Regions from separate parts of the Sphingomonas phoenicis genome, predicted to be linked through region 1. Evidence: predicted binding sites of a transcription regulator. Region 1 holds the regulator's gene; the other holds the start of a gene.
The links. The regulator LexA, encoded in region 1, represses DNA repair genes until DNA is damaged. The targets are predictions, from matches to a motif close to GTTCCNCNCTTGTTCT.

Region 1 (14,366 bases):
CCGTGATGTAGGCGGCTCCGTGGCATAGCCGGGTGCGTAAGCCCAGCCTTTTCCCACAGTGGAAGCGCCGACGAGTGACAGATCGGCCCATCCGGCGCGATGGCGTTTGCCGATTGGTACAGGACCGTTCGAGGATCGACTTCCAACTTCGTCGAGCTCTCCCGATTGCGAGCGAGACCAATTTTATCGCCGTCGCAATCAGGCGTTTACCTACCTCAATCGCTCGATCGCCTGCGCCAGCGCCACGTACAATTTCCCCATGTCGGAGGAGAGCAGCGTCACCCCCAGCGGCGATCCGTCTCGCTGAGCCAGAATGGTGCGCAGCATGGCTTCGAAGTCGTGGATATAGCCGTTGACCTGATCGCGAAACCGCTGGTCACCGTCGTACAGATTGGCGATGTCTCGTGCGTCGCCGCCGTCGATCAATCGGACCGCACGGCGGGTGAAGACGCCCCGGTCGCCTTTCAGATACGCCGCCCACGCGCTGTCGGCGATGTCCGGCGCGAATGCCTTGGCGATGTCGATCGACGCCGAATTGAGTGCTTCGATCAGCACCGATACGCGGCGGGACAGCGAGTCGTGATCCGCGGTCTCGCGCTCGGTCCGTGCGTCCTCGATCCGGGTTTCAACGAGCGCGCTCTGCTCGCTGATGATCCTCACCTGTCCCGCCAGCCGCTCGGTGGCACGGGTGGCGGCATCGACAGCTGCGTCGGCGGCTTCGCCGATCGCGGCGATCTGTCGCTGGACGGTGTCGCTCGCGGCGCGGCGCATCGCTGCGGCGCTCGCCTGTTCGAGGGTGCCGGCGACCTCGGGGATCACGGCTTCCAGCGTCTCGCGCGCCCGATCGGCGGCGACCTGTGCCGTTTCGCGGACGCGGAGCAGCGCATCGAGCAGCCGCGGCGCGGCTTCATCGGCGAACCGGTGGCTGCGATCGATGGTCTCGTCCACCATTTCACCCAGTGCATCGGCCTTGGCACGGCCCTGAGTCAGTGTATCGAGCAGGTTGCTCGACAACTGATCGAGCGTCCGGCGCTGATCGGCGATCACGCCGGCTACCGCTTCGATCGCGTCGTGCGTGCTCTCCGCCGCGGTGACAAGGGCGAGCAGTTCCGGCTTAGCCTGGCCGACAGAGCGGCGGCTGTCCGCTACCCGGGCATCGAGTCGATCGAGCGCGTCGGGCAGTGTCTCGTCGATCTCACGCGCGGCGGCATCGAGGGCGACGAGCAATGCCTCCGTAGAGCCCATCGTCTGCTTCGCCATCGTGTCACCGGCGCGGAGCGCCTCGGTCATGGCATCGGCAGAGCCACCCAGCGCGCTGATCGACGCGGCAAGCATCTGCGTCCGCTCGACACCCTGACTGTGCAGCACCCGGAACCGGTCGTCTACATCGCGCAGACCGTCGGTAAGCCCGCCGACCATCTGTGCGGCCACTCCACCCTCGTCAGCCAATCGCACCGCGATCCGCTGGACCACGTCTTCGACCGCATGGAGCCGCTCAGCCAGAGCGTCGACGCTCTCGCCTGCCGCCGTGTCCAGCGCCGCGTGATGACGCGCTACGATCGCCAGCATCGCCTCGGCCTGTTCGGTCAGGCGGAGGCGGGCGTCGTCCGTCGATTGTTCGGTTCGGCCGATCAGGGCCTCCACCGTCTCGGCCAACTCGGCGGCAACGCGGGCCAATCGACTTCCGGCGGAGCCCCCCGTGGTATCGAGCCGATCGACCTGTTCGGCGAGGCGGGCGGCCGCGGTCGTCGCGAACACGTCCACTGCCGTGGTCATGCCGCTGACCGACTGCTGCAATCGTTGCCCCGCATCCTCGCCGGCGGCGTCGATCCGCTCTGCCTGTTCGTGGAGCAAGCGTGCGGCTGCCTCACCCTGCTGCGCCAGGGCAGCGGCAGTTTCGGCGGTTGCTCGTTCAAGCCGCCGACTGGCGGCGTCGCCGGCCGCGTCGATGCGGATGACCTGCTCGGCCAGATGCTCGGCGGCGATCGCGGTACCGCTGTCTACCAGTCGCGACCGCTCACCAAGCGCAGCGAGCTGGGCGTCCAACGCGGCGGCCTGAGCGGCGGCCGTCAGGCCGGCCTGGTCCAGGCGCCGTCCGACCTCCTCGCTCTCGGCGCGGGCACGAGGCATCGCTGCGATCAGCTCGCCGACCGTCGCTCGTGCCCGTTCGGCCGTCTGCGACAGCTTTTCGGCCTGCGCCTCTGCCTCCTCGATCCGTTCGGCCATGGCATCGCCGATCAACGCAAGCCGGGCAGCGGCCGCACCGCCGGCGTCGAGCTGGACCGCGATCTGCTCGCGATGCGAGGCCAGGGTGCGCGACAGCGAGGCGATCCGCCGTTCCATGGCTGCGGCCTCCGTCCGCATCGCCTGGGCCGATGCGCCGAACCGCCGAGCTTCGGCCCGGCTGGTGCGGCGGGCGAGCAGCCAGACGATCCCGATCAACGCGGGCACCACCGCCAGGGCAGCGATGAATTGCGCGAGCTCTACCGGAAGCAATGCCGGAAGCGTCGGCAGCGACAGCCACACCATGCCGCCGATCCATGCCAGCGTCAGCGCCAGGGCAGATGCGGGCATCGCCCATCCCCAGCCACCGGAGGCGTCCAGCGGCTCGGCATCGACCAGGTCGAGGACATCGTCCTCCACCCAATCCTGTTCGGCTCTCGGCCAGAGATCGTCATGCGCGTCGATGCGTGCGCCCATCATGCCGGCCCCCCAATCATCGATCCCGTGTACCATCTTTGGAGGAAGCGTAAATGCCGAGGTTGCTAACCACCTGGTAACTATCGTACCCCTATCGGGTGCCTATGGCGTATGATCCCGGTGCAATCGATGCGACATTGGCGGCGACCGTGGGAGACGATCCCGCGTTGATCGTGGAGCTGAGGATGGCATTCGTCTCCAGTGCCGAGAAGGCGCTTTCCGCCATGGAGAAGGCCGACGAGCTCGATACCTGGCGCACCGCCGCGGCGCGGTTGCGCGGCCTGGCTGCGAGTTTCGGCGCGGTGCGGCTGATGGCGCTGGCCGCGGGTGCAGTCGACGGGCGCCCGGGCGACCAGCAGATGCTGGCAAAGCTTCGTCGAGCCGTGCAGCGGCTCTGATCACGACGGACGATCGGCGATACCGGCCGTTGTCCTTCGCCTCAATGACCCCTAACAGCGTGGACGATGCTCGCAGGGCTCCTCTTCGCCGACCATGAAGCGCTGGACCGGCCCGGTCAGTTGACCGCAACGCTGCCGTTCGGCGGCGTGTCGTTGATCGAATATCAGGCCCGGCTGCTGATCAGGGCAGGTGCATCGCAATTGATCGTGTCGGTCGGCCGGTTGACGCCGGAACTGCTCGGTGCCCTCGGACGGATAGGTCGTCGCGGTATCGCCGTCGATGCCGTGCGATCGGCAGCGGAAGCGACCGAGAAGCTGCATCCGCTGTCGCGCGTCCTGATGCTTGCCGATGGCTTGATCACCACCCAGGACATCGTCGACGCGCTCGCCCATGAGCCGTCGGACGTATTGCTGGTCATGCCGGACGTGGAGTCGCCGCCGGAATACGAGCGGCTGGGCGGGCGCATGGCTTGGGCCGGCGTCGCGCGGCTGGATCCGCGCCGGATCGCGGAGGTGGCGGCGCTTCCGCGCGATTACGATCTGCAATCGACAACGCTGCGGCTGGCGGAACAAGCGCGTGCCGCACACCTGCCGCTGCCGCCGAGCGCGGTACATGACGGTCATGGCATCGAGCATTCGAGCGCGGGCATGGCCGCTCGGGGGCGCGCCGTGCTGGCGGCGACGGTGGCGGATCGCAGGAACTGGTTCAACACGGCCCTGATCGCGCCGCTCGCACGGGCCGCCGTGCCGCCCCTCGTCGCCCGCGGCGTGGCGACCGGGCTGATCGCTGCGACCGGCCTGATCGTCGGCATCGGCGGCGTGATGAGCGTGGCGATGGGAATGGCGGCGACGGGCCTGACTGTCGCCCTCGTTGGCAGCCTGGTGCTGAATCTGGGTGCGGTGCTGGCGCGGCTTCGTGACGAGGACCGGCTGGATCACGTCCAGACGGGTGCGGCGGCGCTGGTTCCGGCCGGCGCGGCAGTGGCGCTTGCGGCAGAAGTGGCGACGCCGCTTGCCGCCGCCGGAGTCGCCATGCTGCTGTTCGTGGCGGGGCTGGGCATGCGTGCGATACGGCGACCGCACCGTTGGGCTTGGTGGGGGACGCCGCAAGCTTATCTGCTTGTGCTGACAGTATCCGCGCTGGCAGGACATGCCGAGTGGGGGATCGCCGCGGCCCTCCTATATGGTAGCGCGACATTGACGGCGGCGGTCGAGTCGATGCGGCGGGAGGCTTAGGGCCACCTTAACTACGGGAACAATAGGCCTTCGGCATCATGGTGGAGCAGACGGATCGGACAGAGGCGGGGGACTGGACACCGCACGGGCTGGCAGCGCGTGCCGCTGCCGCCGATCGACGTGCGCGCGCGACTGTTGTGATCGCCGGTGCCGATCTGGCGATCGGTGAAAACGGACGGCTGGACGAGCAGATTCGCCTGGCCTTGGGTGCGCATTGCCGGGCAGCGATGTCGGCGGTGGAGGTGGCGATCCGCCGCCATACCCTGCGCTTGCTCGCCGACCAGATGACGGCCGCTCGAGCCGAAGGGCTGCTGCGTTCTGCCGATGAACTCCCGGCGCGGCTGACGGCGGCGGGACTGTTGAGCGATCCCGATCTGGTCGGCGAGATGCTCGCGCGGGTGCGACAGGACATGCTGGCGGCGGCCCTGCCGATGGCGGCGGGTGGTCCCGACGAGCCGAGCCTGCTCGTTCGCCTGTCGCTGGCTCCCGATGTGCCGGTCGCGCGTGCTGCAGGAGCGCTGCTGCTGGCGGAAAGCCGCCGTCGCGATCAGTTCGAACGGGGGCAGCCGGATGGTGCCGACCTGCCGCGATCGGTGTACGACAAGCTGGTCTGGTGGGTCGCTGCCGCCATGCGCGGCGACGCCCATGACGCCGCCCGCGATCAGGCCCTGGCGGAAGCAGCCGGGCGTTGCTTGAGCGCCCATGAGGATGGCGAGAGGGCCGACATGCTTGCCATGCGGCTGGCCGGCGCCATCGACCCGCGTCCGGCCGAGATCCCCAGCCTGTTGGTGGAGGCGATCGGCGACCGACGTATCGGCTTCTTCATCGCACTGCTGGCGCATACGCTCGATCTGCCGTTCGAACAGTCCCGCACCCTGACGCTGGAGCCGGGCGGTGATCGCTTGTGGCTCGCTCTCAGGGCGTTGAAGCTGGATCAGGCGGCGATCGCGCGGATCGGTCTGGCGCTCGGCGATGCCGATCCCGCCCGCGATGTCGAGGCATTTGCCGAGGCGCTCGACGATATCGTCGCGATCCTGCCTGAGGAAGCGCACGCCGCGCTGATGCCCTTGACGCTCGATCGTCGCTTCCTGGCCGCCATCCGTGTCGTCGAGGCTGGCGTGCGATGAATGTTCCCGACGCGGCGACTGGCGGCGCGGTGGCGCATGCGGTGATCGGTGTGGACGGCGTGCTGCTGTCCGCTGATCCAGCGATCGCCACGCTGAATAGCCGCGCTGGCGGCGTGCTGGGCAGCAGGCTGGCAGTGCCGCAACTGGCCGCAGCGGCGTGGCTGGCCACGCGGCTGGGCATCACCGTCTGTCGGCGTGTCATCGTGGCCGACGACGACAGCGATCTGGAACTATGGATCCGGGTACAGCCCGAAGGCGAGCGGATCAGGATCGCGGCTAGCGGATGGACGGAGCGCCCGGCATGGCGACCTACCCGCGACGGGCTGCCGCCACTGCCGGATGTCGGGCTGGCGTGGGAAACGGATGCGGCCCTGCGCCTGACCTTCGTCGCCCCCGGCACCACCCATCTGCAGGGGTTCGATGCGACGTCGTTGCTGGGGCTGCCGCTTACCGCCTTGTTCGGCTTCGACGAGGGAACGGGCGGGGCGATGCCGATCCTCGATGCGCTAGCACGGCGACGTCCGTTCCGCGATCAGCCCGCCATGCTACGACCGACCGGGCAGCCGGTCATGCTATCCGCATCGATCAGGCCCGACGTGCAAGGTGACTTCGGCGGACTGACCGGCAATGCCCGGCTTGCGGAGGTAGTCGAGCGGAGCGATCCGCTGTCCTCCGTATTCACGACTGGCCTGGACAAGGCGTTGCGTGCGCCGTTGTCGCGGATCGTGGCGGATGCCGACGCGATCGGTGCGGCGGCAGAGGGTCCGGTGGCGGCAGACTATGTCGACTACGCCGCCGACATTGCCAGCGCCGGCCGTCATCTGATGGCGCTCGTTGACGATCTGGTCGATCTCCAGGCAATCGAACGGCCCGACTTCACGCCGGCCAGCGTTCCGATCGACCTGGCGGAAGGCGCCCGGCGCGCGGTTGCGTTGCTGTCCGTCCGTGCCGATCACGCCGGGGTCACAATCCTTAAGCCGGCTTCCGACGAGCGGGCGCCGGCGGTCGGCGATGCGCGCCGCGTATTGCAGATCCTGGTCAACCTGATCGGCAATGCCGTCCGCTACACGCCCAATGGCGGGGCGGTGGCGTTGGATGTGGCGATCAGCGGTCCGATGGCGCGAGTGACGGTCACCGACCATGGAAAGGGTATCGCTCCCCAGGATCAGGAGCGCGTATTCGGCAAGTTCGAGCGGGTCGATCCCAACGAGATCGGCGGCAACGGCCTCGGTCTGTTTATCGCACGTCGACTGGCGCGGGCGATGGGTGGCGATCTGACGCTGGCCAGCGCGCCGGGAGAGGGCGCGCGGTTCACCCTGACGCTGCCTACCGGAACACTCGCAAGCGCCTGATCGCCGTCAGCGGCGCGGCATTCGCCGCGCCGCCAGTACGATGAGCAATCCAACGACGGCCAGTGCCGCGCCGTAGTCTGCCCAGACCTTCTGATCGAGCATGAAACTGGACGATGGCCAGTGGACGTAACCTAGCCCCTGGCCGATCCACAGCATGCCCATCAACGTCATCAGGACGCCGACAGCGAGGAAGATCGGCCGGAGGCGGCGCATCGCTTCGCTCCTAGCGCCGTTCGACCGGGACGTAATCGCGCTGCGTCGGGCCGGTGTAGAGCTGGCGCGGGCGACCGATCTTCTGATCGGGATCGGTGATCATCTCGTTCCATTGCGCAACCCAGCCGACGGTACGGGCGAGGGCGAACAGAACGGTGAACATCGAGGTCGGAAAGCCGATCGCCGACAGGATCACGCCCGAGTAGAAATCGACGTTGGGGAACAGCTTCTTCTCGACGAAATAATCGTCGTTCAGCGCCAGTTCCTCCAACCGCAAGGCGGTATCGAACAGCGGATCGTTGACCTTCAGCGCGCCGAACACCTCGCGCACGGTCTTCTGCATCACCGTCGCGCGCGGGTCGTAGTTCTTGTAGACGCGGTGGCCGAAACCCATCAGCCGGAACGGATCGTTCTTGTCCTTTGCGCGGGCGATGTATTCCGGAATCCGCTCCGGCGTGCCGATCTCGCGCAGCATGTTCAACGCCGCCTCGTTCGCGCCGCCGTGCGCCGGCCCCCACAGGCACGCGATGCCGGCCGCGATGCACGCGAACGGATTGGCGCCCGACGATCCGGCGAGACGAACGGTCGATGTCGACGCGTTCTGTTCGTGATCGGCGTGCAGGATGAAGATGCGATCCATCGCCTTCTCGACCGCCGGGTTCACCTCATAGGGCTCCGCCGGAACACCGAAGGTCATCCGCAGGAAGTTGCCGGTGTAGGACAGGGAGTTGTCCGGGTACAGGAATGGCTGACCGACGCTGTACTTGTACGCCATCGCCGCAATCGTCGGCATCTTGGCGATCAGGCGGTGCGAGGCGATGACCCGCTGCGCAGGATCGTGGATATCCGTCGAATCGTGGTAGAAGGCCGACAGCGCGCCGACGACGCCGCACATGATCGCCATCGGATGGGCGTCCCTGCGGAATCCGCGAAAGAACGTCGCCAACTGTTCGTGCACCATGGTGTGGCGCGTGATCGTGTTGTCGAACGTCTTCAGTTCGTCGGCGGACGGCAGCTCGCCGTTCAGCAGCAGATATGCCACCTCCATGAAGCTCGACTGCTCGGCCAGGTCACCAATCGCGTAACCGCGATGGAGCAGCACGCCCTGGTCACCGTCGATATAGGTGAGCTTGGACTGGCACGACGCTGTGGAGGTGAAGCCGGGATCGTAGGTGAAGGCGTCCGTCTGCCCGTACATCTTGCGGATATCGACCACGTCCGGGCCGATCGTGCCCGACATGACCGGATAATCGTAGCTCTTGCCGCCGAGGGAGAGCGTTGCGGGGTCGGTCATTCCACCATCCTTCATGTTAGATGTCGTTCCCGTCAGCCATGCGGTCGGCGATCCGGCCGAGGCTTTCGGAGCGCCCTAGAAGGGCGAGAACGTCGAAGATGCCGGGCGACGTCTTGCGCCCGGTCAGGGCTGCGCGCAGCGGCTGTGCGACCTGGCCGAGCTTGACGCCCCGCTCCTCGGCCACGCGCCGTACCGCAGCTTCGAGATGCTCCGTATCCCAGCCGTCGGTCGCGTCAAGCGCCGCATGGACCGCAGCGAGGATCGCCGGCGCGTCGCCCGCCAGCAACGGCAACGCCGCTGCATCCATTTCGAGCGGCCGGGCGGCGAAGAGGAATGCCGCACCGTCGGCAAGCTCGTTCAGGTTGGCGGCGCGCTCCTTCAGCGCGGGCATCGCGGCGGTGAGCAGCGCGACATCCGGGTCCGGCAGCCGCTTGGCGATCAGCGAGGCCAGCCGGTCATCGGCAGCCTCGCGGATGTATTTGCCGTTGAGGTTCTCCAGCTTCTTCAGATCGAAGCGGGACGGAGACTTGCCGACGGCGTCGAGGTCGAACCAGGCGACCGCCTGTTCACGGCTGATCTTCTCCTCGTCGCCGTGCCCCCAGCCGAGCCGGAGCAGATAATTGTCGAGTGCCTCCGGCAAGATGCCGAGCTCGTCGCGATACGCCTCGATCCCCACCGCGCCATGCCGCTTCGACAATTTGGCACCATCGGACCCGTGGATCAGCGGTATGTGGGCGTAGACCGGCAGCGGCCAGCCATTGGCGGTGTAGATCGGAAGCTGCCGGAAGGCGTTGTTCAGATGGTCATCGCCGCGGATGACGTGAGTGACGCCCATGTCATGGTCGTCGACTACAACCGCCAGCATGTAGGTCGGCGTACCGTCCGACCGGAGCAGGACCAGATCGTCCAGCTCGGCATTCTGCACGGTCACGCTGCCTTGTACCCTGTCGTCGATCGTCGTCGCGCCGTCGCGTGGCGCGCGGAGCCTGACGACGAACGGAAAGTCGGCCGGGCCTTCCTCCACGGCGCGGTCGCGCCACGGGCTGCGAATGCGCAGCGGCTGCTTCGCGGCCTGTGCCGCCTCGCGCTGGGCGGCGATCTCCTCGGCGGTCATGTAGCAGCGATAGGCGTGGCCGTTCGCGACCATCTGGTGGGCGACATCGGCATGCCTGGCGCTGCGGGCGAACTGCATGACGGCATCGCCGTCCCAGTCGAGGCCGAGCCAGCGCATGCCGTTCAGGATTGCGTCGACAGCTGGCTGGGTCGAGCGCGCTCGATCGGTATCCTCGATCCGCAACAGGAAGCGGCCGCCGTGATGGCGCGCGAAGAGCAAGTTGAACAGCGCGGTGCGGGCACCCCCCAGATGGAGGAAGCCGGTGGGCGATGGGGCGAAACGGGTGACGATCGCGGCACCGGAGCCGGTGCTGGCGGTCGTGGTGGTGGCGGCCGACGGAACGCCGCCTTGATTGGTTGTTGCGCCCAAGCGCGCATGCTCCCAGACTTGATGATTGATGGCCGGTTCAGCCGCGGAAGCCCCTAGCACGCGCCCTTGGGGACGACAAATTGCGCGCGTCGTCGCGGCGCGGGATGGTGTGGAGCGCTGGCTGGAAGCGGAGCGCGACCAGTTGCCGCTGTGGGTGCCGGTCATGTTCGGGACGGGTGTGGCGGCATGGTTCGTCCTGCCGCGCGCACCGCAATGGGTCGCGGCCACGCTGCTCTGCCTGGCGGCGAGCGCCGGCGCGACGGCAGTGGGCCGGGGCGGGCGGTTCGCCCGGGTAATCGCCGTGGCCGCACTCGCGGTGGCGGCCGGGCTCGTTCTGGCCGGATGGCGAGCCGAGCGAGTGGCGGCACCGGTGCTGGCTCGGCCGATGATTGCGACCTTTACGGCCCGCGTTGAACGGGTCGAGCCATTGGTGGCGAGAAATCTGGTCCGCCTGACCCTCATTCCCGCTGGGAAGGCGGAAGACGGACGTGGGCGGCAGGTCGATCTTCCCGGCAGGATGCGCGTCAACCTGGCCGTTGCCGACATGCCGGCGGCCCTGGGCAACGACGGGGTGGTACGGTTGCGCGCGCGGCTGATGCCGCCGCCGACCGCGGCGGTTCCCGGCGCCTATGACTATGCGCGGGTCGCATGGTTCGCGCAGATCGGCGCGACGGGGCGGGGCTTCGCGCCTGTCCAGGTGATCGCCGCCGGCCGTTCGCAACCGGGATTGCGCGCGGCGCTTACCGCCCACATCCAGGCGCGGCTGCCCGGCAGCGCGGGCGGCATCGCCGCGGCGCTCGCCGCCGGGGACACGGGCGCGATTGACGAGGAGGATGCGGAGGCGATGCGGGCGGCGGGTCTGGCGCACCTGCTGTCGGTCAGCGGGCTGCACATCACCGCGGTCGTGGGCGCGACGATGCTTCTGGTGTTGAGCGTCCTGGCGCTGTTCCCCCCGCTTGCGCTACGCTGGCGACTGCCGCTGGTGGCCGCGGCGGCCGGGGCGTTGATGGCCATCGCCTATACCCTGCTGACCGGGGCCGAGGTGCCGACGATACGGTCGTGCGTGGCGGCGCTGCTGGTATTGGCGGCACTGGCGCTGGGACGAGCGGCGATGACGTTGCGACTGGTCGCCGCGGGGGCGATGGTCGTGCTGGCAGCATGGCCCGAGGCCCTGGCAGGGCCGAGTTTCCAGCTGTCGTTCGCGGCGATCACCGCGATCGTCGCGGTGCACGATCATCCCGCCCTGCGACAGATCGCGGATCGACGCGAGCGGGGCTGGCGGCGGCCGGCACGAGCGCTGGCGATGCTGCTGATCACCGGCGTGGTGGTGGAGGCGGCGCTCATGCCGATCGCCGTCTATCATTTCCACCGCGCCGGATTGTACGGCGCCCTTGCCAATATCGTCGCGATCCCGCTGACGACGTTCATCATCATGCCACTGGAACTGCTCGCCCTGCTGCTCGACGTCGCAGGGCTCGGTGCGCCGGCGTGGTGGGGGACGGAACAGGCGCTAGCGCTGCTGCTATGGCTGGCACGGACCGTTGCGGCGGCGCCGGGGGCGGTCACGGCGTGGCCGGCCATGCCGGACGGTGCCTTTGCCGCGATCGTCGCCGGTGGGCTGTGGCTGGCGCTGTGGCAGACGCGGGTGCGCCGGTGGGGTGTCCTGCCGCTGGTGCTAGGCATCGCGTGGGCGATGGCGACGCCGGTGCCGGACCTGCTGGTGACCGGCGACGGCCGGCACGCGGCGATCAGGACGGCGCGGGGTGAGGTCGCGATCCTGCGCGACCGCACCGGCGACTACATGCGCGACGTTCTGGCGGCGAACGGCGGCACGGCGACCGAACCGGTGCTGATGGCCGAGACGCAAGGGGTTCGATGCACGCGAGACCTGTGCCTGGCCACCATCGACGACCGCTGGCGCATACTGATGACGAGGAGCGCCGACATGGTTCCCGCCGGCGACCTGATCGCAGCATGCCGGCAGGCCGATGTCGCGGTCAGCGAACGGCGACTGCCGGGCGCATGCCGGCCACGCTGGCTGAAGCTGGACCGCGAGACGCTGGCCCGCACCGGGGGAGTGTCGGTCACCTTCGCGACCGGCCGTGTCGTCACCGTGCGCGACCCCGGCGACGAGCATCCCTGGATCGATCCACCACGAACCGGCGCCGCGCCGATCCCGTCGGCGCAGTCGCCCGCCGGTCAGTCGTACCGGCGGAGCAGGCCCGACAGCTTGCCCTGAATGCGGACCTGCTGGGGTGCGTAGCGCTGCGGATCGTAGGAGCGGTTGGCGGGATCGAGGCGAACCATCGTGCCCTCTCGCCGGAAGAACTTCAGCGTCGCCTCCGCCTCGTCGATCAGGGCCACCACGATCTCGCCGTCGCGCGCGACCTCTGTCCGGCGGACCAGCGCATAGTCGCCATCGAGAATGCCCGCCTCGACCATCGAATCGCCGGAGACCTCCAGCGCGTAATGATCACCCTGGCCGAGCAGCGCCGCGGGTACCGACAGCATCGTCGATCCCTCGAACGCCTCGATCGGGACACCGGCAGCGATGCGGCCATGCAGCGGAATTTCGACGACATCGTTCGCGGGAGCCCGCGAATGTTGAGGAAGTTGCGACTGACCACCAACATTGGCACCACCAACGTTGACGCGGCCACGTGCCTTCTTCTCGACCTTCTCGGGCCGGTCGGGCATCCGCAGCACCTCCAGCGCGCGAGCGCGGTTCGGCAAGCGACGGATGAACTGCCGCTCCTCGAGCGCCGAGATCAGGCGGTGCACGCCGGATTTCGACTTCAGGTCGAGCGCCTCCTTCATCTCCTCGAACGAGGGGGAGACGCCCGTATCCTTCAGGCGATCGTTGATGAAGCAGACCAGTTCGTGCTGCTTGCGCGTGAGCATGCCGAGCCTCCGTCGGGGAACAGACGAGGAACCGATATGGAACAATCCGGCTTGCGTCAAGCGATCATCAGGATTTCCGCCGATTCGCCGGCGATCGCCGCCGGTGCACACGCCGCCCGGATGACGAGGCACGTCGAACGGGCCAGGGTCAGGAGCATCGAGCTGTCCTGAATGGTCGAGGCATAGGCGCGGCCATCCCGCAACTCGGCACGAAGATAATCGGTCCGGCCGCCATTGGCGGGCAGATCCTCGCCCAGAATCGCGTGGCCGATCGCGGGCAGCGGATCGGCCGCACCGGCCAGCCGCGCCACGAGCGGCAGGACGAACAGGGTGGCGGTGACGAAGGCCGACACCGGGTTGCCCGGCAGGCCCAGCACCAGCATGTCGCCGCGTCGCCCGGCCATCATCGGCTTGCCGGGACGGAGAGCGATGCGCCAGAAATCGATCGCGCCGCCCGCCGCCTCCAGCGCGGGCCGGACCAGATCATGGTCGCCCACCGACGCGCCGCCGGTCGTGACGAGCAGATCGGCATCGACGGCGGCGAACGCGTCGCGCAGCACGTCCAGCCGGTCGGGCAGAATGCCGAGATCGATCAGGTCGACCGGCAGCGCCATCAGCATCGCCGCGAGCATCGCGCCGTTGGATTCGGGCAATGCGGCGGGATCGTTCGCGGGGCCGGGTGCGACCAGTTCGTCGCCGGTAGCGGCGATGGCGACGCGAATCCGGCGGCGGGCGGGCAAATCGGCGACGCCGCCGGTCGCAGCGACGGCGATGCGAGCGGGCGTGAACCGGTCGCCGGCCCTGATCAGCAGATCCCCGGATGAGAAATCGAGCCCCCGCGGGCGCACATTGCGCCCGCAGCGGAGCGGTCCTTCTCCGGTCAGGGTCAGGGCGTCGCCATCGCGAGCCGCCTCTTCCTGGATCAGCACCGTGTCCGCGCCGGACGGCAGCGCCGCGCCGGTGAAGATGCGGGTCGCCTGGCCGGGCAGGACGGTGCCGGCGAACGGGCGGCCGGCCGCACTTTCGCCGATCACCTGCCAAGGGCCAGGCATGTCGGCGAAGCGGATGGCGTAACCGTCCATCGCCGAGAGGTCGGCGGCAGGCTGTGTTCGCCGCGCCAGGACATCGTCTGCCGCCCATCGTCCCGCCGCGCCACGAATGGGCACCCGTTCCGGTGCGACCGGCGTGACCAGCGCGAGCAGGCGTGCCTGCGCCTCGGCGACCGGGATCAGCGTCATGGCCGCTGCCAGTCGCCCGACTTGCCCCCGGATTTGGCGACGACACGGACATCGTCGATCACCATGTGGCGATCGACCGCCTTCACCATGTCGTAGACCGTCAGCAGCGCGACCGTCGCGGCGGTAAGCGCCTCCATCTCGACACCGGTCTGGCCGGTGGTGGCGCAGGTCGCGGTGACTTCCACTCCGTCGTCGAGCAGCGCCAGATCGATGGCGACGCGCGTCAGCGGCAGGGGATGGCAGAGCGGGATCAGGTCGGCGGTACGCTTCGCCGCCATGATGCCGGCGACGCGAGCGACCGCGAGGACATCTCCCTTCCTGGCACCGGCGTCGCGGACCAGGGCGAGCGCCTCTGCCGACAGGATGATGCGTCCGCGGGCGGTAGCCTCCCGCGCGGTCGCAGCCTTGGCGCCGACATCGACCA
Region 2 (14,366 bases), 590 kb from region 1:
GCAAGGCGCGGATCACAGTGTTGCGTCGATCGGACTGACCGCTCCCTTGCGCGGGCGGAGCGCCAGCAGCGCGACCAGGCTCAACCCCGCCGCCGCGCTGAGATACCAGCCGACCGCGGCAAGCCCGCGCTCCATCGCCAGCCCTTGCGCGATCAGCGGGGTGAGGCCGCCGCCGATGACGCCGGCGACGTTGAAGGCGATCGACGCGCCGGTGTAGCGGACGCGGGCGGGGAACAGCGACGGTAGCCAGGCGCCGAGCGGACCGTAGACGAAACCCATCGCGAACAGCGTCAGCGACAGGAACGAGAAGGCACCGATCGCCGAGCCGTTCATCAGCGGCTGGATGGTGAAACCGACCAGGATCGTCGCCACGCAGCCGCCGGCGAGCACCCGCCGCTCGTCCCAGCGATTGTCGGCCAGCCACGCCGCCGCATAGATGCCGACGGCCATGAACAGGATCGCGCCCAGCTGCATCAACAGGAATTGCTGCATGGTGAAGCCGAGCGTCTTGGTGCCATAGCCGAGCAGGAACGCGGTGCCGACATAATAGGCGGCGAAGCACGCGATCGCCCCGACCGTGCCGGCCAGGGTCGCCCCGAGGTGCCGGCCGAGCAGCTCCGCGATCGGAACCGACGGTGGCGGCGCCTCTGCCAGGGCCGCCGAAAATTCGGGCGTTTCGGTCAGCTTCAGGCGGATCCACAGGCCGAGCCCGACCAGCACCGCACTGATCGCGAAGGGCACGCGCCAGCCCCAGTCGCGGAACTCGGCGGGCGAGAGCCAGAGGCCGAGCAGGAGGAACAGCCCGTTGGCGGCGATGAAACCCGCGGGCGCGCCCAGCTGGGGCGCGCTGCCATAGCGGGCGCGCCAGCCCGGAGGCGCATGCTCGACCGCAAGCAGCGCCGCGCCGCCCCACTCGCCGCCCAGGCCGAAGCCCTGCCCGAAGCGCAGCACGCACAGCGCGGCCGGCGCGATCCAGCCGGCGGTGGCGTAGGTCGGCAACAACGCGACCAGCGTCGTCGAGACACCCATCGTCAGGAGCGAGGCGACCAGCGTGGACTTGCGCCCGATCCGGTCGCCGAAATGACCGAAGACGAGGCTGCCGACCGGCCGCGCGAAGAAGGCGACGGCGAGCGTCGCAAAGGCGGCCAGCTGCTGCGTTCCGGGTTCGCCCATCGGAAAGAACAGCTCCCCGAACACCAGCGCGGCAGCGGTGGCGTAGACGTAGAAGTCGTAGAATTCGATGGTCGTGCCGACGAAGCTGGCGAGCAGCACGCGGCGGTGCGATGGTGCGGACATTCGGACTCTCCCCCTCAGTCGTCGTGGCGTGCGGATCCTGGACGGTCAACCGGATCGCCCCGCCGGGCCTCCTCAAACCGCCGCTTGTCACGAACGGATCGCGGCTGCGAATGTTGAGGAAGTTGCGGGATGCGGCGACTCTTGAGGCGACCCGCAACATTGCCCTTTTTACATATTTCTTGGTCGGTTAGCCGCAGTTCCTTCGACTGGCTGAGAGTTGTGGATGGCAGGTCCGGGCTGCGAGTGTTTCGACAGTCATGCTGACGTAACTTGTCCCGTGCGGGATTGGGGGAGCGCATGCGATCGGCCATGCGCCGTCATAGCGTTTATGCCCGACGTAGGACATCATGCGGTGCCCGCCGTCGCGATGGAGAGGAAGGCGCGCATGCCGCGCATGATGCATCACCATTCGCGCGGCCGGTCGATGCCGATGAGGCCGGATCCGGCGCTTGGCCGGCATCCTCGCCGTGGTGTGGATCGGGGCCCAACTTCAGGACAGCGATCGGCGGATCATTCCGGTGGAAAGCGCTCGAACACGGGCAGATGGGCGAAACCGGCGAACCAGGCGGGAGCGTCGGCCACCTGGATCCGGGCTTGCGGCGCCAGCGCATCCGGCGCGTCGGCTGTGGCGGACTGGATGTCGATCTGGCCGGGAAAGATCGCCTCGTTCAGGTAGAACAGGCCGGTGCCGCAGGTCGGGCAGAACTGGCGGATCGTGCCGGGCGAGCTTTCGTAATCGCGCGGGGTGCCGGCGATCGTCACGTCATCACGGGCGAACAGCGCCCAGCCGATCACCGGTGCACCGGCCGAATGGACGCAGTCTGCACAGTGGCACAGGCTGGAATGGATCGGATCGCCCTTCGCGCGCCAGGTGATGGCGCCGCAGCGGCACGCACCGGTGTGTGTCATGGTACTCCCTTCCTCCTCCGGTCGTCCGGTCCAACCGCGTCCCGCGGCGATCGTGGCGGGTGAACGACGGTGAGGCAAGGGCGCGGGTCGATGACAGCCGGCGGCGGGAAGAAGGGACGACGGTGCCTGGGATACCGCCGCCCTTCCCCCCTCCCGACCGCTCAACGGCGGGCGGCAAGCTCCGTCGGCGCACGCTGCCTGATCGCAGCAACCTGAACGTCGGCATCGCGCAGCATTTCGGCGCGGCAGCGCGACTGGTCGATCACGCCGTCCACGCCGCGGAACGACGAGCGGCAGGCATTCCGCACCGCCCGCTCGATGCGGGTCTGCAGCGTGGCGCGGCCGGCGGCGGCGGACAGGTCCAGGTCGGCATGGGCGATGCGGACGCGTACCGCCTCCCGCCCGACCGCGATGTCGGCGACGGCAGGACTGGCGAACAGGCAAGCGGCGGCGGCCACCGCCGCGGCGATGGTCGAACGATTGATGGTCATGACGATGCTCCCTCGATATCTGCGAGCCGGGGCGGCCGCGCTCTGCTGTCGCTGCTCACCCCCCGGCCACGGCGCCGCTAGACCCGAGTCGTTGCGCCAGTGAGACGATCGCGCGACGGTTCGGTGACGTGCCGTCGATCGCCCCCGCGCCATTTCCGCGGTTGCCGCCGCGGGCCGCGTTCCCTACCTGTTCGTGGTGACCGACAGCCAGCTTGCCGACCCGCCTTATCTGAAGGGCCTGAACCCGCCGCAGCGCGAGGCGGTGCTGACCACCGACGGCCCCGTGCTGATGCTGGCGGGCGCGGGCACGGGGAAGACCGCGGCGTTGACCGCGCGGCTGGCGCATCTGCTCTACACGCGCAAGGCATGGCCGAGCGAGATCCTGTCGGTGACCTTCACCAACCGTGCCGCGCGAGAGATGCGCGAGCGGGTGGGCCGGCTGGTGGGAGACGCGGTCGAGGGGATGCCGTGGCTGGGCACGTTCCACGCGATCGGCGCCAAGATGCTGCGGCGGCATGCCGAGCTGGTCGGGCTCCAGTCGAACTTCACCATCTTGGACACCGACGACCAGCTGCGATTGCTGAAGCAGCTGATCCTGGCCGCGGACATTGACGAGAAGCGGTTTCCGGCACGGTCGCTCGCCGGGCTGATCGACGAGTGGAAGAACAAGGGCTTTTCCCCCCGCGACGTCGATGCCGGCGAGAGCGAGCGATACGCCAACGGCCGCGGCGGCGAGCTGTACCAGCAGTATCAGGACCGGCTGAAGGCGGTGAACGCCTGCGACTTCGGCGACCTGCTGCTCCACATGCTGGTCATCCTGAAGACGCATCGAGACGTGCTGGAGCATTACCAGCAGCGGTTCCGGTACATCATGGTCGACGAGTATCAGGACACCAACAGCGTCCAGTATCTGTGGCTGCGGCTGCTGGCGCAGGAGCGGCGCAACATCGCCTGCGTGGGCGACGATGACCAGTCGATCTATTCGTGGCGGGGCGCGCAGGTGGAGAACATCCTGCGCTTCGAGAAGGATTTCCCCGGCGCCAAGGTGATCCGGCTGGAGCAGAACTATCGCTCCACCCCGCACATCCTGGGCGCGGCCGGCGGCGTGATCGCGCACAATAGCGGGCGGCTGGGCAAGATGCTGTGGACCGAGCTGGACGCGGGCGAGAAGGTGCGCGTGATCGGCGTGTGGGACGGGCCGGAGGAGGCGCGCCGGGTAGGCGACGAGATCGAGGCGGCACGACGGAGCGGCACCTCGCTGGACGATGTCGCGATCCTGGTGCGCGCGCAGCACCAGACCCGCGAGTTCGAGGACCGCTTCATCGCGATCGGCCTGCCGTACCGGATCGTCGGCGGGTTCCGCTTCTACGAGCGTGCGGAAATCCGCGATGCGCTGGCCTATCTGCGCGTCGTCAACCAGCCGGCCGACGACCTGGCGTTCGAGCGGATCGTCAACGTGCCGAAGCGCGGACTGGGCGACAAGGCGGTGGCGCGCATCCACCAGCTGGCGCGGGCGACGGGGCAGCCGCTGACCACCGCGGCGGCGCGCATCCTCGACACCGACGAACTGACGCCGCAGGCGCGTCGCGCACTGGGCAATCTGGTCGGCGACATCGCGCGGTGGCGGGACAAGGCGGGCGACCTGCCGCATCCCGAACTGGCCCGCCAGCTGCTGGACGAGAGCGGCTATACCGCGATGCTGCAGGCCGAGAAGAGCGCGGAATCGGCAGGACGGCTGGAGAACCTGTCCGAGCTGGTGCGGGCGATGGAGGAGTACGATTCGCTCGGCGCGTTCCTGGAGCATGTGTCGCTGGTGATGGACAACGAGGCCGGGCGGCAGGATCCGCAGGTGACGATCATGACGATCCATGCGGCCAAAGGGCTGGAGTTCGACACCGTGTTCCTCGCCGGATGGGAGGAAGGCCTGTTCCCGTCGCAGCGGGCGATGGACGAGGGCGGGACCAAGAGCCTGGAGGAGGAGCGCCGGCTGGCCTATGTCGCGATCACCCGGGCGCGGCGGCGGGCGACGATCATGCATGCCGCCAACCGCCGCATCTATGGCCAGTGGACGTCGTCGATGCCGAGCCGCTTCGTCGGCGAGCTGCCGCCCGAGCATATCGAGACCGAGACGACGATGTCGGGCGGCGAGAGCCTGTGGCGGGCGAACTGGTCTGAGCGGGCCGATCCGTTCGCCGATGTCGCGCGCGGCACCGGGCGCGGGCCAGGCTGGCAGCGGGCGGCGGGGCAGCTGGGCGCCTCCAGCTTCACCACCGCGCCGAAGCGGATCGTCGAGGCACGATCGAGTGCGGTCAGCCTGGGGAACAAGGGCCGCGACGACCTGTCGACGGGCATGCGCGTGTTCCACCAGAAATTCGGTTACGGCCGGATCGCCGAGATCGAGGGCAACAAGCTGGAAATCGATTTCGAGACGGCGGGACGCAAGCGGGTGATGGACAGCTTCGTCTCGCTGGGGTGAGCGGGCGCGCGGCTCAGTCCGCGGCCGGTGCCGCGACGCCCTTCGTCACCCGGTCGCGGCACAGCTGGCGCAGCTGGCGGCGAAGCGTGGGGCCGGCGAGATGCGCGTTGACCGAGGCGTAGCGCTCGCGTTCCAGCTGGCGGCGAATGTCGTCGAGGCTGGTGCACGGCCCCTCGCGCGCCAGCTGATAGGCGCGCTCGACCGTGGACAGCGTGCGGGCGGGCAGGTCGTCGGCGTCCATGCGGGCGCTCCTTGCACGAACAGGCGATGGCGACTGGATGACGCCGTCGTCGCCCGGATGCCTGGGGTCTCGGCCGGGTGACGCCAGTGCACTAGCATGGTTGCAACCGATTTCCGCATGGTTTCGCAACTGTTCCGATCGGTCGTTCAGCAACCGTCCGGGTGGCCGCGCGTATCGATCCGGCAGCGCCCGATTCGCGGGCAGGAGGACCCGTCATGTTCAGCCGTCTTCGCTCCGTCACCCTGATCGGCAGCGCGTGCGCCATGGTGATGCTGGCCGGTGCGCCAGCCGCCGCGCAGAGCGCGGGCGCCGATGCCCGCTTCCGCGCCGCGCAGGACCGGTTCGATCGCGAATACGATCTGTACCGCCAGGAGGTGGACCGTTACCGTGCGTCGCGTGGCGGCGATCAGGGTGGGTACCGGCAGGCGCCGGATCGCTACCCCGACGACGGCCGCTACCAGGACGAGCGGTACGACGACGCGCCGACCTATGACCCCGCCCGCGACTATCGCGCCGGCACGCAGTATCGCGAGCGCACCCTGTCGACCGACGACCGCGTCTACGCCGGTTACGACGGCCGCTATTACTGCAAGCGCGGCGACGGGACGACCGGGCTGATCGTCGGCGGCGCGGCGGGCGGCGTGCTGGGCAACGTGATCGACGGCGGGCGCAGCCGCACCGTCGGCACGCTGCTGGGCGCCGCGGCGGGCGCGCTGGCGGGCCGCGCGGTCGACCAGAACCAGCAGCAGGTCCGCTGCCGCTGAGGCCATCCTGGTCCGTCGCCCCGGATCCGAACAGGGGCGACGGGCAGCTTTCGATTACGCTGTCGAAGATCGGGTCTGGCGCTCGCGCCGTCGATCTCCGCTTGCCTTACGCTTCCGTCAAGGCGATAGAACGCTCCATCTTAGAAGCACGGGTATGGCCCGCCTGAGGAGAGAGCAGCCGATGACGTCCCCCATCCGCACCGAACGCCACGGCGAGATCCTGGTGATCGTGTCCGACAACCAGCCGGTGAACGCGCTGTCCGCCGCGGTCCGCCAGGGTCTGGAAGCGGCGATCAAGGAGGGGGTCGCCGATGCCTCGATCGAGGCGATGGTCGTCCGCTGCGACGGGCGCACCTTCTTCGCGGGCGCCGACATCACCGAGTTCACCAAGCCGCCGGTCGATCCGCTGCTGCCGCAGGTCGTCGACATGATCGAGGCGTCGTCGAAGCCGGTGGTCGCCGCGATCCACGGCACTGCGCTCGGCGGCGGGTGCGAGGTGGCGCTGGGCTGCCACTATCGCATCGCCGTCCCCTCTGCGAAGCTGGGCACGCCCGAGGTGAAGCTGGGCCTGCTGCCCGGTGCGGGCGGGACGCAGCGGCTGCCGCGCGCCGCCGGGATCAAGCTGGCGCTGGAGATGACCGCCAAGGGCGATCCGATTGCGGCGAAGCGCGCGCACGAGGCCGGGCTGGTCGACCGGCTGGCCGGCGAGGATACGCTGGAGGCCGACGCGATCGCCTTCGCCCGCGAGATCAAGGCAGTGCGGCCGACGCCGCGCGCCAGCGAGAAGCCGGTGCAGGACGATGCCGGCGCCATCGAGGCGTTCAAGCGCGAGAACGCCCGGCGCTTCCGCGGCTTCGACGCACCGGCCGCCAACATCGCCTGCGTCGAGAAGGCGGCGTCCGGCGCCAGCTTCGCCGAGGGCATCGCGTTCGAGCGGCAGGAATTCATGCGGCTGATGATGGGCGTGCAGTCCGCCGCGCAGCGCCACATCTTCTTCGCCGAGCGCCAGGCATCGAAGATCGACGACGTTCCCGCCGAGACGCCGCTGCGCGGGATCAGGCGGGTGGGCGTGATCGGTGCCGGCACGATGGGCGGCGGCATATCGATGAATTTCCTGTCCGCGGGCATCCCGGTCACGATCGTCGAGATGCAGCAGGAGGCGCTGGAGCGCGGCACCGGCACGATGCGCAAGAACTACGAGGCGACGGCCGCGAAGGGCCGGATGAGCCCGGCGCAGGTCGAGGCGGCGATGGGCGCGCTGACGCCGACCCTGAACTTCGACGATCTGGCCGAATGCGACCTGATCATCGAGGCGGTGTACGAGAATATGGAGGTGAAGAAGGACATCTTCACCCGGCTGGACAAGATCGCCAAGCAGGGCGCGATCCTGGCGTCGAACACCAGCTATCTCGACATCGACGAGATCGCCGCGGTGACGAGCCGGCCGCAGGACGTGGTCGGCATGCACTTCTTCTCGCCCGCCAACGTCATGAAGCTGCTGGAGGTGGTGCGCGGCGAGAAGACCGCGGGCGACGTGCTGGCGACCGTGATGGCGCTGGCCAAGAAGATCCGGAAGGTCGCGGTGGTCGCGGGCGTGACGTACGGCTTCATCGGCAATCGCATGCTGATGCCGCGCCAGGTGGAGGCGACCAAGCTGCTGCTGGAAGGCGCCACGCCCGAGCAGATCGACCGCGTGCATGTCGCGTTCGGCATGCCGATGGGGCCGTTCCAGATGGCCGATCTGGCCGGCGTCGACATCGGCTGGCACCGCGACCCGACCCGGATCGAGAACATCCGCGACGCGCTGGCCGCCGAGAACCGCTGGGGCCAGAAGACCAAGGCCGGCTTCTACGATTACGACGACAAGCGCACCCCGTCGAACAGCGCCCGCGTCGCCGAGATCATCGACGAGTTCCGGAAGCGCGAGGGTGTGACGCCGCGCCAGATCAGCGACGAGGAGATCGTCGCCCGCACGCTTTACACGATGGTGAACGAGGGCGCGCTGATCCTGGAAGAGGGCAAGGCGCAGCGCGCGTCGGACATCGATGTCGTCTGGATCTATGGCTATGGCTGGCCGGTCTATCGCGGCGGCCCGATGTTCTGGGCCCAGAGCGAGGGACTGCAGAAGGTCGTCGACGGGCTGGAGGCGCATGGGTTCACCGTGGCGCGGACGCTGAAGGATGCGGCGAGCGGCGGCGGGCGGTTGAAGTAGGCTGTATCAAGCCCCTCCCCTTCAGGGGAGGGGAGCCAGAGAGGATGTCATGACCGATATCGACACGTTCCGTACCGATACCCGCGCCTGGCTGGAGGAGAATTGCCCCGCCGAGATGCGCCGGCCGATCCGGTCGGAGAAGGATGTTTGCTGGGGCGGACGCCGCTACGTCCCCTCCTGCCCCGAGCAGAAGCAGTGGCTGGATGCGATGGCCGGCCGCGGCTGGACGGTGCCCGACTGGCCGGTCGCCTATGGCGGCGGCGGGCTGAGCCCGGCCGAGACGAAGGTCCTGCGCGAGGAGATGAAGGCGATCGGTGCGCGATCGCCGCTGAACAGCTTCGGCATCTCGATGCTGGGCCCTGCCCTGCTGAAATACGGGACGGAAGACCAGAAGCTGGAGCATCTGCCCCGCATCGCGCGGGGCGAGATCCGCTGGTGCCAGGGTTATTCCGAGCCCAATGCCGGATCCGACCTGGCCGGCCTCGCCACCGCGGCCGAGGATGGCTTCGATGAGGAGTTGGGCGATCATTATGTCGTCACCGGCCAGAAGGTCTGGACCAGCTATGCCGACCAGGCCGACTGGATCTTCTGCCTGGTGCGGACCAGCAGGGAATCGAAGCAGGGCGGGATCAGCTTCGTGCTGTTCGACATGGACTCCGAGGGCGTATCGACCAAACCGATCCTGCTGATCTCCGGCTATTCCCCGTTCTGCGAGACGTTCTTCGACCGGGTGAAGGTGCCCAAGCGCAACCGGGTGCATGACGAGAACAAGGGCTGGGACGTCGCCAAATATCTGCTCGGCCATGAGCGGGAGATGATCTCCGGCATGGGACTGGGCGAGGGCGGACGCGACACGCTGGTGTCGGGAGCGGTGGCGGCGATCGGCACGGGCGCGGACGGGCGGCTGGCCGATCCGTTGCTGCGCGCCGACATGGCGCGGTTCCAGATCCGCGCGCGTGCCTTCGCGGCGATGTCGGAACGCTTCATCGACGAGCTGAAGGCCGGCCGCGCGCATCCCGCGCAACCATCGATGATGAAATACTACGGGACCGAGCTGAACAAGGAACGCCACGAATTGCAGATGGCAGCGGGCGGATCAGACGCGCTGGAGTGGGAAAGCGATGCCAGCCGTGGCGGCGCGGCGCCGCGCGCGTGGTTGAGAACCAAGGCGAACTCGATCGAGGGCGGGACGAGCGAGATCCAGCTGAACATCGTCGCCAAGCGGATCCTGGAACTGCCCTCCTGATCCGCCGCCCGCGCCCCTGTATACGCAGGGGCCTCTCCGCCCCGACGCGCTATTCCCGCCGCGAACGACCCCTGCCTGCGCAGGGGTGACGGCACCGGATCAAAGGCCCCATCCATGCCTCTCTACCTGACCGACGACCAGACCATGCTGCAGGACACGATCCGCGAGTTCGTCGCCGATGCCGCGCCGGTGTCGCACCTGCGCGCGTTGCGCGACGCCGACGATCCCGTTGGTTTCAGCCGCGACCTGTGGAAGCGGTTCGCCGAGATGGGCTTTACCGGGATCATGATCGGCGAGGAGCATGGTGGCCTCGGCATGGGCCATGTCGAGGCGGGGCTGGTGCTGGAGGAGATCGGCCGCAACCTGTCCCCCTCCCCCTTCCTCACCACCGCGGTCGCAAGCGTCGCGGCATTGCAGGGCAGCGCGCAGGCGGCACGCTGGTTTCCGGGGATCGTCGCCGGCGAGACGGTGGCGGCGATCGCGGTGGACGAGGGCGCCAAGCATCGCGATGCCATCGCGATGACGGCGACGCGCGCCGGCAACGGCTTTCGCCTGTCGGGCACCAAGCGCTTCGTCAAGCACGGGCATGTCGCCGACCTGCTGATCGTCGCGGCGCGCACGGCCGGCGGTGCCGACGACGCGGACGGGGTGACGCTGTTCGCCGTGCCGCGCGAGACGGCGGGGATCGACGTTCGGGCGGAGCGGCTGGCCGATGCCGGGCTGGCGGCGCACCTGACGTTCGAGGGTGTCGAGGTGGATGCGGATGCGGTGATCGGTGAGGTGGATGCCGGGCGCGACCCGCTCGACCGCCTGTTGCGCGCAGGACGATCCGGGGTGGCGGCGGAACTGCTGGGCGTCGGCGGCGGCGCGATGGCGATGACGATGGGATATCTGAAGGAGCGCAAGCAGTTCGGGGTGCCGATCGGCAGCTTCCAGGCCCTGCAACACCGCGCGGCGCATCTGTACGGCGAGATGGAGGTGGCGCGGGCCGCCGTGCTGAAGGCGCAGCAACTGCTGGATGCCGGCAGCGACGCCGCGGACGAGGCGGTGTCGGTCGCCAAGGCGATGGCGGCGATGGCGACGACGCTGAGCGTCAACGAGGGCGTGCAGATGCATGGCGGCATCGGCATGACCGACGAGTATGATCTGGGCTTCTACATGAAGCGCGCCCGGACGCTGGCCGAACTGTGGGGCGACGCCAACTATCATGCGGACCGGCTGGCGGTCGCGGCCGGGTATTGAGCGACGCCGTGCCACCGCCTAGGTCGCGGCGATGGACCTGAACACACCGCACGACGCGACGCCCGAGCGGCTGGTCGCCGATCTGGTCGCGCTGCTCGATGTCGAGGAGATCGATACCGACCTGTTCCGCGGCGGCCGCCAGCCCGGCGGCGAGGGCCGGGTATTCGGCGGGCAGGTGATCGCGCAAGGATTGCAGGCGGCACAGCGATCGACCGAGGGGACCAAGGTCGCGCACTCTCTGCACGCCTATTTCATGCGTCCCGGCGACGAGAATTATCCGATCGTCTACCGCGTGGTCCGCGATTTCGAGGGCCGCAGCTTCGCGACGCGTCGGGTGATCGCGATGCAGCGTGGCAAGCCGATCCTGAACATGGCCTGCTCGTTCCAGGAGCCCGAGGATGGCTTCGCCCATCAGGACGGCATGCCCGACGTGCCGCCGCCCGAGGACCTTGCCAGCGAGGCCGAGCTGCGCCGCGCGATGGCGGACCGGGTGCCCGAACGGCACCACCGCGTGCTGCTGCGCCCGCGCCCGCTGGAACTGCGCCCGGTCGCGCCGCGCGACTGGATCGACCCGGTGGCGGGCGAGCCGGTGAACCATGTCTGGTTCCGCCTGTCGGCGCCGATCGTCGACGAGCCGGCGCTACACCGCGCCATGCTGGCCTATGCATCCGATCTGGGATTGCTGGGCACGGGCATGATCCCGCACGGCGTCGGCTGGATGAACCCGGCGATGCAGGTCGCCAGTCTGGATCATTCGCTGTGGCTGCACGAGCCGTTTCGGGCGGACGAGTGGCTGCTGTACGCGATGGACAGCCCGTGGGCGGGCCATGGCCGCGATTTTAACCGGGGACGGGTGTTCACCCGCGACGGGCGGCTGGTGGCGAACGTGGCGCAGGAAGGACTGATTCGCCGCCGCGGCTGAGCCGCTGCTTTAGATCAGCATCTCGCGCGCCGAGCGGGTGGCCTTGCGCGTGCTTTCCGCCAGCTTCTTGACCTCGCTCGCCACCACCGAGAAGCCGCGGCCGGCATCGCCGGCGCGTGCCGCCTCGATCGTGGCGTTCAGGGCGAGGAGATTGGTCTGCGCGGCGATGGCGGAGATCGTGTCGACGATGTCGGACAGCTGGCCCAAAACCTCGTCGGTACGCCGGCGGCGCTGTTCCGCGTCGTCGCGCAGTCGCTGGCTCTCCTGCAACCGCTCGCCCAGTTCACTTTCCATCCTGACCTGCTGGGTGATGTCGGTGGCGAACTTCACGACCTTGAACGGGCTGCCAGAGGCGTCGAGGATGGGTGTGTAGGTCGCCTGCAACCACCGCGTGGTGCCGTCCGCGGCCAGACGCTGGAAGCGGCCGGCGGCGTATTCGCCGGCGCACAGACGCCGCCAGAACAGCGCGTAGCCCCGCGATGCCGCCTCCTCGCGACTGCAGAAGATCGCGTGCGGCTGGCCGATCAGTGCCTCTCGCCGATAGCCGAAGAGGTGCAGGAAGCTGTCGTTCGCCGCGACGACGCGACGTTCCAGGTCGAACTCGACCACCGCCTGCGACCGATCGATGGCGATGCGCCGCGCGGCCGATTCCTCCTCGGCGACGTGGCGGGCGGTGACGTCCGATGCCACCTTCAGGATGCGGGTGGGGCGCCCCTCCGCGGTCAGGATCGGGTTGTAGCTGGCCTGCAACCACACCACCTGACCCTGACGGCAGCGACGGCGATACTCGCCGGTATCGAACTTGCCGGCCGACAGTCTCTCCCAAAAGCGCTGATACTGGAGCGACGCCGCGTAGGCGGGGTCGCAGAAGATGCGGTGATGCTGCCCCACCAGGTTGGCGAGATCATAGCCCATCACCTGCAGGAACCGGTCGTTGGCCCAGGCCACGTTCCCGCCCAGATCGAATTCCACCATCAATTGCGATCGATCCATCGCGTGCCAGAGCGCGCCCTCTCTGGACCAGTCCATCATTAACGGTGGGTTTTCCATGGCTTCACGAATGTCACCGCAATGGATGAAAATACATTACCAACAGTGACAACGCTAACAAATGCCTGGCAACTCCGCCGGAATATCCTAATTACGCCGCCGTTCGTCCGTATTCCTGGCGCACGACGGGGTGGCTGGAAGACAGTCCGCCATCGACCGCCAGCGCCTGTCCATTGACATAGCCGGCGTCGTCGGAGGCGAGGAACAGGGCGACGCGCGCCAGCTCTTCCGGTTGGGCGCCACGACCGAGCGGATTCAGCCTGCCGACCCGGTCGATCTTGCCGGCCGCGCGCGCGTGATCGAAGACCGGCGCGGTCATCCCCGTTTCGGTCAGGCCGGGCAACAGCGCGTTCACCCGGACGCCGGAGCCGGTCAGCTGCTGCGCCGACACCTGTGCCAGGTTGATGACGCCGGCCTTCGACGCGGAATAGGCGGGCGATCCGGCGCCCGATCGCAGCCCGGCGACGCTGGCGGTCAGCACGATCGCGCCGCCGCCGCGCGCACCGATGCGGGGCGCGGCATGCTTCACCGCCAGGAACGGCCCGATCAGGTTGACCCGCAACACCTCGGTGATCAGCGCCACGTCGGTATCGAAGAGGTTGGCCATGCCGCCCGAGATGCCGGCATTCGCGAACATCACGTCCAGCCCGCCATGCGCCGCCACGGCCAGATCGACGGTGCGGACCACATCCTCCTCCGATCCCGCATCCATCCGGATCGCGACAGCGGCCGGGCCGATCGCGTCGGCGGTCGCCTGCGCGCCGTCGGTCAGGTCGGCGACGACGACGCGGGCGCCCTCTGCCGCGAACGCGATCGCCGCGGCGCGGCCGATGCCCGAGCCGGCGCCGGTGACGATCACGGACTTGCCCTCGAACCGGTTCATGCCCCTGCCCTTTCGGCGAAATGCCATGCCGCGTCGGCAAGCGCACCGACCCGCGATGCGGTCTCCGCCGCCTTCGCGCTGGCGGCGTTGCCGTCGATGATCCGCTTCTTGATGCCCTGGACGATGCCGGTCAGGCGGAAGAGGTTGTAGGCGAAATACCAGTCGAGCTGCGGCACGCCGTCACGCCCGGTGGCCGCGCAATAGCGCTCCACCACCTCCTCGATGGTCGGAATGCCGGTTTCCGGCCCTGCCAGTCCCTTCACGCCCGAGCGCCCCTCCGGCTCGGTCACCCAGTTCATCAGCAGGTACGAGAAATCGGCGATGGGATCGCCCAGCGTCGACAATTCCCAGTCGAGCACCGCCGCGACCCGCGGCGCATCGGGCGCGTAGATCAGGTTGTCGACGCGGTAGTCGCCGTGGACGATCGAGGTGCGGGTCTGCAGCGGCAGGGTGCGGGGCAGCCAGTCGATCAGGCGCTCCACCGGCTCCATCCGCTCCGTCTCCGACGCGCGGTACTGCTTGGTCCAGCGGGCGACCTGGCGTTCGAAGTAGTTGCCGGGACGGCCGTAATCCTCCAGCCCGGCGGCGACATGGTCGGTGTTGTGCAGCGCCGCCAGGGTGTCGATCATCGCAT

Region 2: ABC319_RS01145 (ATP-dependent helicase) is a predicted target of LexA. The motif match lies at 2,875-2,890, and genes of this name have one in related genera.

What each region holds. Positions count from the first base shown of each region.
Region 1 covers NZ_JBDFMC010000002.1:671,841-686,206, reverse strand. The annotation lists gene ABC319_RS04250 (hypothetical protein) at 211-2,703, opposite strand; gene ABC319_RS04245 (Hpt domain-containing protein) at 2,805-3,098, shown strand; gene ABC319_RS04240 (hypothetical protein) at 3,165-4,334, shown strand; gene ABC319_RS04235 (DUF2336 domain-containing protein) at 4,373-5,461, shown strand; gene ABC319_RS04230 (PAS domain-containing sensor histidine kinase) at 5,458-6,813, shown strand; gene ABC319_RS04225 (hypothetical protein) at 6,820-7,026, opposite strand; gene ABC319_RS04220 (citrate synthase) at 7,037-8,320, opposite strand; gene gltX (glutamate--tRNA ligase) at 8,337-9,725, opposite strand; gene ABC319_RS04210 (ComEC/Rec2 family competence protein) at 9,967-12,042, shown strand; gene lexA (transcriptional repressor LexA) at 12,003-12,704, opposite strand; gene ABC319_RS04200 (molybdopterin molybdotransferase MoeA) at 12,761-13,942, opposite strand; gene moaC (cyclic pyranopterin monophosphate synthase MoaC) at 13,939-14,366, opposite strand, start outside.
Region 2 covers NZ_JBDFMC010000002.1:84,258-98,623, reverse strand. The annotation lists gene rsmD (16S rRNA (guanine(966)-N(2))-methyltransferase RsmD) at 1-38, shown strand, start outside; gene ABC319_RS01160 (MFS transporter) at 13-1,296, opposite strand; gene ABC319_RS01155 (GFA family protein) at 1,807-2,205, opposite strand; gene ABC319_RS01150 (UrcA family protein) at 2,367-2,696, opposite strand; gene ABC319_RS01145 (ATP-dependent helicase) at 2,893-5,172, shown strand; gene ABC319_RS01140 (hypothetical protein) at 5,186-5,413, opposite strand; gene ABC319_RS01135 (glycine zipper 2TM domain-containing protein) at 5,629-6,177, shown strand; gene ABC319_RS01130 (3-hydroxyacyl-CoA dehydrogenase NAD-binding domain-containing protein) at 6,359-8,389, shown strand; gene ABC319_RS01125 (acyl-CoA dehydrogenase family protein) at 8,439-9,635, shown strand; gene ABC319_RS01120 (acyl-CoA dehydrogenase family protein) at 9,750-10,877, shown strand; gene ABC319_RS01115 (acyl-CoA thioesterase) at 10,909-11,799, shown strand; gene ABC319_RS01110 (methyl-accepting chemotaxis protein) at 11,809-12,831, opposite strand; gene ABC319_RS01105 (SDR family NAD(P)-dependent oxidoreductase) at 12,941-13,732, opposite strand; gene ABC319_RS01100 (phosphotransferase family protein) at 13,729-14,366, opposite strand, start outside.